DNA from 3 places in the Paenibacillus sp. NPDC058898 genome. Region 2 is predicted to be linked to each of the others. Evidence: riboswitches for the same ligand, from Rfam matches in the RefSeq annotation. Region 2 holds a riboswitch; each other region holds the start of a gene.
What was found. Region 2 has a riboswitch for cyclic di-AMP ahead of ACOZB4_RS21635 (hypothetical protein). Riboswitches for the same ligand answer to the same signal wherever they lie in the genome.

Region 1: it holds a riboswitch for cyclic di-AMP, as region 2 does, so the genes downstream of both, ACOZB4_RS32710 (C40 family peptidase) here and ACOZB4_RS21635 (hypothetical protein) in region 2, are expected to answer to the same signal.
Region 3: it holds a riboswitch for cyclic di-AMP, as region 2 does, so the genes downstream of both, ACOZB4_RS25275 (TrkH family potassium uptake protein) here and ACOZB4_RS21635 (hypothetical protein) in region 2, are expected to answer to the same signal.

The regions. Positions count from the first base shown of each region.
Region 1 covers NZ_JBMOSM010000025.1:36,694-39,970, forward strand. The annotation lists gene ACOZB4_RS32705 (hypothetical protein) at 1-810, shown strand, start outside; cyclic di-AMP (ydaO/yuaA leader) riboswitch at 1,160-1,300, shown strand; gene ACOZB4_RS32710 (C40 family peptidase) at 1,305-1,778, shown strand; gene ACOZB4_RS32715 (C40 family peptidase) at 2,217-2,690, shown strand; gene ACOZB4_RS32720 (GNAT family N-acetyltransferase) at 2,829-3,277, shown strand, end outside.
Region 2 covers NZ_JBMOSM010000008.1:121,586-124,862, forward strand. The annotation lists gene kdpA (potassium-transporting ATPase subunit KdpA) at 1-610, opposite strand, end outside; gene ACOZB4_RS21630 (potassium-transporting ATPase subunit F) at 641-718, opposite strand; gene ACOZB4_RS21635 (hypothetical protein) at 869-1,279, opposite strand; cyclic di-AMP (ydaO/yuaA leader) riboswitch at 1,410-1,577, opposite strand; cyclic di-AMP (ydaO/yuaA leader) riboswitch at 2,120-2,295, shown strand; gene ACOZB4_RS21640 (hypothetical protein) at 2,429-2,893, shown strand; gene ACOZB4_RS21645 (proline dehydrogenase family protein) at 2,952-3,277, opposite strand, start outside.
Region 3 covers NZ_JBMOSM010000011.1:144,274-147,550, forward strand. The annotation lists gene ACOZB4_RS25270 (potassium channel family protein) at 1-7, opposite strand, end outside; gene ACOZB4_RS25275 (TrkH family potassium uptake protein) at 24-1,364, opposite strand; cyclic di-AMP (ydaO/yuaA leader) riboswitch at 1,430-1,574, opposite strand; gene ACOZB4_RS25280 (CPBP family intramembrane glutamic endopeptidase) at 1,866-3,277, shown strand, end outside.

The sequences.
Region 1 (3,277 bases), on a different contig from region 2:
CAAGGGTGGATCAGTGTTAAAGACCAGCTATACGTCTCGATTCTGCTCTTCTTATACCGTTTGCTGTGGGGATACTGCCTGTACCGACTCGTAAAATCGGCAGTCGTTCCCCTTCTTATGCGATATCCGGATTCTGCCCCTAACGAGCTCAGCCGTCTTTTATTCTTCTACGAGGGCGAGATGAGCCTATCCCTGAGCAGCACGGTCCATACCTACGCATGGCTTCTGGCCGGTTTGCTCTTGATCAGGATGATCTTCACCCCGCTCATTCGGGCCGGCATCTTCTACAACCTTCACCAGGAAGCTAAGGGCGAGCGCGGTTTATTCTTCTTCATTGGCATGCGGAAACTGTGGAAACCCGTAACGCTATTCTATCTGATAGAGCTCATTCTCACCTTTGCGCCCGGTTACTGGATTCTGCCCAAAATCCTTCCGATTCTGCTGAATGGGATTCAAGAGCCTGTTCTGCTGCTTCATGCACTGCCCTATGCAGCTGGGTGGTTCTTGTACGCCTATCTGATCCGCCTGTTATTGCTCTATATGCAATTCGGGCGCACTGGGGGGTTCGGTATGATCAGCTCTATTCTGGCACTCTTCCGTCGCTTGGGCACGGCAGTGCTGTTGTCCATCACCATCGGCGGATCAGCCTGTGTCATTCTGTTGCTCCTGAGCTCGGCTTCGCTCTTCTGGGCCGGGTTGATCGGCTTAATTATACAGCAGGCCTCTTATTTCCTGAATGGACTATTCCAAATTTGGGTAATTTCCACCCAATATCATTTGTGGGGAGATTCCTCCTCACAGCATTCCTAATCGTTACAATTCGTTACCCTGAAATGGTGAATCATGCTCGCGAATAAGCTGTAATCCGAAGTGACACGTTTTTATCTCGAGCTTGGTTTTACAAAGAATAAGCATTCATTTATCCTCTATATTACAAATTTCTGAGCGCCAAATTACAAAAAAACCTGTTTCCCCAAGATGGGGACAGGTTTTTTTGTTTAAAAATGATCTTTCCTCGTTTGCCAAATTGTTAATACTCTGCTAAAATAACGAATATGTTAGTAACAACTTTGTCATCTTTACTGTAACTTTTTTGTTGGAACGATGTAAATTCGTTAACAATGTTGGAACGTCAGACGTCAATGAATGGGTTCATCAACATTTTAAGGAGCCGAATTCCCATAACGATATGGGAAGCGGGGGATCCGTTTTGGGTGAATTGATCTCGCAAGAGAGGGATCATAGGGGACCTTTCAACCGAACCCTTAAGCTAACCTCGCAGGCAATGGAAGGAGCTTTTTGTTTTGAAAAAGAAGTTAACGGCTGTTTCTCTCGGCCTCGCACTCGCACTCACATTAGGGACCGGAAGCGCTTTCGCCGATTCCAAATTAAATACAGCAATCAAACCAGCCATTGGTGTCTCTTATAAAACGGGTGGAACCACAACGAATGGTTTTGACTGCTCCGGATTCACGAGCTATGTTTACAAGAAGCTTGGCCTTAGCCTGCCGCGAACGTCTGCAGCTCAATACAAAGTAGGAACGGCAGTATCCAAGAGCAACCTGAAAGCTGGCGATCTCGTGTTCTTCAACACATCCGGTAGAGGTATCTCTCATGTGGGTATTTATGTTGGGAGCGGCAAATTTGCTCATTCCTCATCTTCGCGTGGTGTCATGATCAGTCCGCTAAGCCAGAGCTATTACGCCAACCGATATGTAGGCGCTAAGAGAATTATGAGTCAGAATACGTACAAATCTGTAGCTGTGAACTACAATTAATGTTGGAACTTTATTGATTTACTCTTATTAAGAAGCCCTGGGTTTATGAGATTGTGCCGATCTCATCCAGCGGCTTTTTTCTTTTGTTGATTGTGTGTATACCTTTATAACGTTTAAGACAACGAAAAAGTTTCCACTTTTCAAAAAAAAATGAATGAAGATATTGAAATGACTTCGTTTGGTTATTCCATCCCCAATACCCTCTTATTCTTTATATACCCTTCTCTCTCTTCATTAAACACCGTTTTGGAAAAATATTGATTTTATCTGACGCTTCGACAGCTAATGCGATTGAAAAATAGCAAAATCCATCAAGAAATAATTGCCAATCCCGCTTGCTGTCTGATAGAATGGACGCAGTAACAACTTTGTCATTAATGTAAGTGCTTTAATACATAGATTGCTATGCCTCGCGGCAGCGAAAAGGAGCTTTCCATGCTGAAGAAAACATTATCAACAGCAGCCCTTAGTATCACACTGCTACTCACTTTGGGCGTTGGCAGCGTGTTTGCTGATAGTGCGCTGGATCAGGAAATCGATAAGGTGCTAGGTACACGATACAGCTACGGCGGTACGACCACGAGCGGATTTGACTGTTCCGGCTTCACCATGTATGTATATGCCAAACTCGGTTTGAAGCTCCCGCATCAATCCGGCTCTCAATTCGACATGGGGACAAGCGTGTCCCGTAAGGATCTACGCGCTGGCGATTTGGTGTTCTTCAACACATCGGGCCAGGGCATCTCCCACGTCGGCATTTATGTCGGCGATGACAAATTTGCCCATGCCTCGACCAACCGCGGCGTGGTTATCAACCGCCTTGCAGAGGAGTACTATGATCAGCGATACGTGGGTGCAAAGCGTATCATGAGCGATGATACGTATGAAGAGTCGGCTGGTGAATCATCCTAAGCTTTAGAGGCTAATCATCCCTATACACACTGCTTGCCCGTTAAAGGAGCCCTTACCTCTCTTTGACGGGCTTTTTGATGCGACTTGGATGTTCGGAAAAGGGTTATCATTCATATATACGATAGGAGGACTTCACCAATGGATGCAACACCGATTTCATTTCACACCGTAGTCATGCGTGAAGAGCACGCAAAGGAAATATGCGCCTGGACCTATCCTCCTCCCTATAATATCTATGGCTTTCTTCCCTGGGAGCAGATGAAAGGGCTTGAGGTCGAGTTTGGCGATCCCGACATTCGCCAGAGGCAGTACATCTCAATTCTGGATGAACGGGAGGCCCTGTGGGGATTTGCCCAGCTGTTTCCGATGCACAAGGTGACACGAATCGGACTTGGCATGCGGCCTGATTGGTGCGGGCGCGGAATGGGTAAACGGTTTATGGAGGCGATTGTTCGGGAAGCCAGGCGGAGGCGGCCTGTCGACGAAATCGACCTTGAGGTGTTGACCTGGAATGAGCGAGCGATCCGCACGTATCAAAAGGCAGGCTTTCATATCACAGATACGTATGAGCGACTTACGCCAACGGG
Region 2 (3,277 bases):
CGCTGAGTGTAGGCTGCAAGGTCTGCGGCACCTGCTGCGCAACCAGTATCATTGCAATGATGAACGCAGCCGGGATGAACACCCGGGTGTGAGCTTTGACGAAGTCCTCAAAAAAATTACCGACGGTTGAGCCCTTGCTAGTCACCGCCCGGATAAAAGCAATCGCCACGCAGAGCCCGGTTGCCGCAGATGTGAACATCATCATCGTAATGACAGCCATCTGGGCCATATAGGATAACCCCGACTCCCCGCTGTAATGCTGAAGATTCGTATTGGTCATAAAGCTGATGATCGTAGAGAACGACAAGGTCGATTCCATATTATCGATGCCATTCGGGTTGAAGGGCAGTACTCTCTGCAACCGCAGAATCAAATACCCAGCCGCGACCAGCACGATATTCGTCATCACAAAGCTGATGGCATAACCTTTCCACGTCATTCCCTTGCGTTCTTTCAAGCCAATCAGTGCGAAGATCGGTTTCTCCGCCCAGGAGAACCATCTGTCCGTTCCATTGCCTTCATTGCGAAACACCTGATATAGATAAGTTCCAAGCGGCTTTACCAGCAGCACCAGAACGAGTATAACGATGGCAATTTGTAAAATGCCCATGGCGAATGCCTTCCTCCTTCAGCTGTCTCCCTAGAATTTTTCAGGGTGAATCAGCGCATAAATCAAGTACAGAAAAATAAAGAGCGTGCATACCAAAATGATCATCATGGTTAATCCGCCTCCGGTTCAGAAACCACGCGCCCACACCAAGACATGAACAGCATGAACAGTCCGTAGGTTCCTCCCAATATGAGCACCATATATAAATCCTGCATGAATATAACCTCCTAAAACCTCGTTGTGATATCAGCCAAGACCTTAGCTGACAATGGACAAAATCAGGAAGGATACCTGGTGATGGTTCGTATGAAGCACCACATCGGCACCCAGCCCTTTGTATATCAATCGCGGATTGCTGGAATGGGTAATCACATAAATCGACTCTGTGGTCCAGGTCCGGCAAATCCGTAAATAGCGGCAGCATAGATTCAAGCTGCTCTCGAACAGAAACACCTTGCTGACGGGAAACTCGGGAATGATCCAGGTTTGCTCGTCCCTTGTATCGATTAGTATCATGTTGGTGCAGCCCAGCTCATGCAGCCTCTCCTGTTCAACCCGGTTGTTGGCTATGGCCACAAACGAAATGCGCTTAAAGATCAGCTGGCGGATAAATTCTTCCCCGGCCTTGTTCGGTGCGGATACCAGGATAAACTCCTGCGATTTCTCCATCTTTTATTCTCCTCCTAAGTTCGGAAAGAGAAGACAACAACAAAGAAGCCTGTGGAAAGAGAAGAACTCTTCCCGCAGGCTCCTTAATAGGACACGGTGAAATACACCGTGGCCCAAGTCCACGACAATCGTTGCCTCTCTCGATACGCTTACGAGGTTAGCTGACGGATTCGGGCGTGAGAGTCGCCCTACCCATAGACCGTTATCTTGTCCATGGGATTCACCCCTGAGAGATAGATTCATCTCCCGACTGGTTCCCCCGTTCCTTTTCCATTCAAGGACTCAGCGAAAATTGAAAACGAGTAGCATGTTATTCTATTAGCCATTGACTAAACATCCAGGTCCGGCAAAACAACACAGCATCAGGTTCGAGCGGTGAGAGTCGCATCATCCTGCAATTTCAGCGAAGGCCCATGGCGCCTTCGCCCGAGATTCGATCCATAAAAGAGCCCAACTGAGCTCTCACACTGTCTGTAGGCCTTCATGGAACGGCTGCCCGTTTGCCTGTCGCTGATGTCCGTCAATTCATAGTTCGTATCATACGTCTGGCCCTGCAGGAAGTAAATGTGAGCAAAAACACATGTGGCGTTATGTCGAACAGGAACTGACCAGTATTGCTTCATTATCTCCCGAATACTACTCCATACTATGTATTTCTCTTGTTTTCTTGTATTTATCGCAATCTATCGAGATACCGAGATTTTGCCATGATAATCGATGACACGACTGAATGTACACGTTTTCTTATACAGTTTTCATCGATTTTCGGAATATATCCGTCCCATATGATCATTTACTTTTAGTTTCCTCCGGCGTATGATTCATCCATCTATTCGAAACATTCGTTATACGCTGAGCTCCCGACAGATGGGGAGACGGGGGAACCAAAATCGCCAATGGAGCTTCTATTGGTGAATGGGGTGAATCCGCAGTGCCTAGATGGTCAGGCACTGCGGTAGGGTGCTCTCAAGCCCGAATCCGTCAGCTAACCTCGTAGGCGCGTTTTGAGAGAGAACACCACCCGAGCCTTAAGCGGAAGCGGCCACTGGAACAGGGCCTCTAACGACAAATAGGCCTGGAGAGCGGGGGATCTCTGCTCACCAGGCCTATTTGCCGCGCATATAACATTCCTATAAAGGAGCGTAGATCATGACGAAATTCATCGAGGCTGCACTGACATCCGTTATCGAAACCGAAGTTCCCACATTAAGTGTAGAGCCCATCCACCATATGGAGATATTTCGTTTCGACCAGGGCTCGGCTGAACGCTTTATCCCCTGGAGCAAACGAGATTGGAACTGCGGTTTGTTCAAAATCAGCTGCAAAGACGCGGCCGGTTATGCCGAATATGCGCTGCCAAGCAACAGGGAATTCACGGATCTAGTCCGCTGGGCAGCCGTCTTTACGAGGCTGAAAGGCATGTCCGTGACCGAGGCCGTTCGCTATGCCCAGAAGCAGCACCAGTGGGGATCCGCCCGGATGCAGCTCGCCGTATCGGCGCTCGCCGATCTGGAGACCAATCGGCAACAGCACATCACTCGTAAGCGGTTAGGCAGCTTGCCGCTGGAGCGTTCCTTCCTGATGGACTGCTCGGAGGCGTATTATTTCTTCTAGGACAGTAGCTAGAGAGCTACCGTCCTCGCTTCGCTTTCAATTGATTGTTTTCCCCCGCTCACTTGAACATATTTTTGAGCACCATCATCAGGTTGGCTGGCTTCTCCGCCAGCCGCCGCGTAAAATACGGGTACCACATCGTTCCGTAGGGCATATAACACCGAATGCGGTAGCCGTCCTGTGCAAGCGCTGCCTGATCGTTCATCCGCAGCCCGTACAGCATCTGAAACTCAAATTCCTGTTTGTCTATGTGACTCTGCTCGGCAAACACCTTCACCCAGTCGATGATGTTGTCATCATGCGAAGCAATCGCAACGTAGGCACCCTGATCAAAATGCATTTTGATCAATTTCTTATAGTTGTCAATGACCTCCCGCTTCTGCT
Region 3 (3,277 bases), on a different contig from region 2:
GTTTCATGTCTCTCCTGTACTCCTTATCCAATAATCATTTTGCCTTCCGGATGACGATATAATTCTTTACCCTTTTTTGGCCCCAGTGCATAAGCAAGCGTCAAAGGCCCCAATCGCCCTGCAAACATCGTAATACTGATCAAAATCTTCCCGAATCCCGTCAGTTCAGGCGTTAAACCCATGGAGAGACCCACCGTACCGAAGGCGGATGTCGTTTCGAATAGGATCTCCAGGAAGCTCCCTTCCTCTGTCGTTGACAGAATCATCGATACGATTAGAACGAGCAGCAGTGCCAGTAATGCAATGGTCAGTGCCTTCAGCACCCGCTCCTGGGCCAGGCGATAACGGAACATGACGATGTCTTCACGCCCGCGCATCATGGCGATAACCGCCCCCACCATAATGGTGAAGGTTGTTGTTTTGATACCGCCACCGGTTGACCCTGGGGATGCTCCGATAAACATCAGAATCACGATAAAAAATTGCGTGGCCTGTCGAAGCCCCGTAATATCTATAGTATTCGCGCCAGCTGTACGCGGCGTTACGGACTGGAATAACGCACCGAAGAATTTTCCGCCCCAATTCAGAGAGCCGAGCGTCCTCGGATTGGTGAATTCAAATATAAGAATGACGATAAATCCAACCAGCAGCAAGGTAGCCGTCATGGTGAGCACCACTTTGGAGTGCAAGGAAAGTCTCCGCTGTTTTCGGAAATCAATCAGATCGGATAATACGATAAAACCAATCCCACCTGAGACAATCAAAAACATCACGACTATGTTGACTACAGGATCGTAGACATACCCAGTCAAACTCCGAAAATCACCAAACAAATCAAAACCGGCGTTGTTAAACATCGTGACTGCATGAAAAACGCCATAATAAATCGCCTGGCCGATCGGCATATCAAACGCCCAGCGGATCGATAGAATGATGGCACCACAGGCCTCGATGATGAGGGAGTACAACAAAACTCTGCGAATCAGCCTTACGATTCCTTCCATCGAGGACTGATTCATCGCTTCTTGCAGAATGAGACGATCCTTGAGCGATATGCGTCTTTTCAGAGCCAAGGCAAATAAAGTAGCCATCGTCATGAATCCGAGCCCGCCGATCTGAATCAGCAGCATAATCACGACTTGGCCGAAGGAACTGAATGTCGTTCCTGTATCCACCACAACCAGACCCGTTACACATGTTGCCGATGTCGAAGTGAACAAGGCATCGATAAATTCAAGCGGTTCACCTGTACTTGTGGAAATCGGCAGCATTAACAGCGCCGTCCCGATGAAGATAATAGCCGCAAAACCAAGCACGAGAATCTGCGGCGGAGACAACCTGAGCCAGTTAAATTTAGAGTTCAATCGGTCACCTTCTTAAAAAAAATCAAGAAAAAAAGACACTGGAAAACGCAGTGCCCTTTACGGTCTGGTTCCTGTGCTGCAGCCTACGAGGTTAGCTGACGGATTCGGGCATTTCCACAGGTCGCCCTATTCATTATTCTAGGAATAATGAAATTCACCCCAATTACATGGTTCCCCCATTTTCAGTACGAAATTCGGCTGGAATATTCGGTTCCTTGAAGCATGATGTGATTATAACGCAATCTGGTACGTAACCCAATGCCGTTTTTCACCCAAAAAATCTTTAAAAGAGCGCGAATTGGGCATATTCAAGAATACAAGCATGGGGTTCTCTAACGTTTTCGAAACCTTTCATTCATTTTCATCGATTTGTTTCATTATTCCGGATATTGGGATAAGCTGCTTATGACTTTCATAACTATGTTATATTGACTCTATGCGTACTTAATCAGGCATATCGAATACCAGTGGGAGTATCAACTTTCCTAGAGGAGGAATTTCATGAATCGTGCAAGAGAGCCCTTGAAGCTGAAGCCCAATCTGAAACAGCTCATCGCGCCTGCCGCAGTCGGCCTGATTCTGTTCCTATTATTTCAGGTGTTTCCGTCGACGAATCCGGATTCTACCGAGATGGCATCTCCGAATATCATATCCAAGGAGCAGGCTCGGCAAGCGGCTTCAAGCTTTGCTCAGGAGCATTTGCAGTTTAAGGCTGCAAAAACGGATGACACATTGGTTACATATCAATCCAAATCGGAACTTTACGGATATCTGGCGAAGGAAAAGAAACTTTCGGAATACAACAAAACCTATGAAGCCAAATATCCCTATGACGTATACCGCGTTCGCTTCAGCGAGCCGGGAGGGGATGCCCTCAATGTGGACGTGCACATGCAAAATTCAGGCATCGTCGGCTTCTCGTACGATTACGCCCGCTCCAGCTATGACCGGATTGAGCTGAACAAGGGCGATGTACAAAGGCAGATGCTGCTTGTCGTCGAGGATGGCATGTCATTAGCCGAGAAGCAAACGCTCGCGGAACCTTGGCTCCAGCGAGCGGGCTATGACCTGTCGCGCCTTGAGCTGGTTACACGGGAAGGGGAACCCCGGCTCCGATATGTGGACCCGGAATCCAAGATTGGCGATTCCCGATTGGAGCACCGTTTCACCTTCGAACATGGGAAATTACGCTCCTATGATCCATCCTTCTCAGTCCCGTCCGCCCATTCCGCCTATGTCAACAAGCAGACTCAGGATGCAACGCTGCTGACACTCGCAGGGTATGGCCTGTTCACCCTCATCCTTGGCATTCTTGCCATTGTGTACAGCGTAAAGACCAGAGCCTATACGTCGTTTAAGCGCGGCCTGTTCCTAGCGGTGCTGCTGTTTATCATTCAGATGCTAAATACGTATAATCTGATTCCCGTTTTCAAATCCGAGGGGATGTCGCAAACCGGTATAGTCGGGATGATGATTTTCTATGCGGTCTATTCGCTCATATTCTCCGCCCTGCTCTATTTCTCCCTTGTCGGGGGCAACGGACTATGGCAAAAAGAAGACGGGCTCAATCCATGGCCGCGCGCCAAAGAACCCGGATACGGTCATTATGTACTGGACAGCATGAAGCTGGGATATATGTGGGCTTTCATCTTGCTTGGGGTCCAATCCATTATCTTTATCGTTCTGGGCCTAACCTTAAATACATGGTCCACCACGGATGCCACACAGTCGCCTTATAACATGCTCTATCCTTGGCTGTTTCCGCTGATGGCCTGGCTGGCCGGCATATCCGAAGAGGCCGTCTATCGACTGTTCGGTATCAAAATGGTGAAAAAGATCGTCCGCAATACTTTCGTTGCCAGTTTGATTACCTCGCTCATCTGGGCGCTCGGGCATACGCTTTATCCGATATA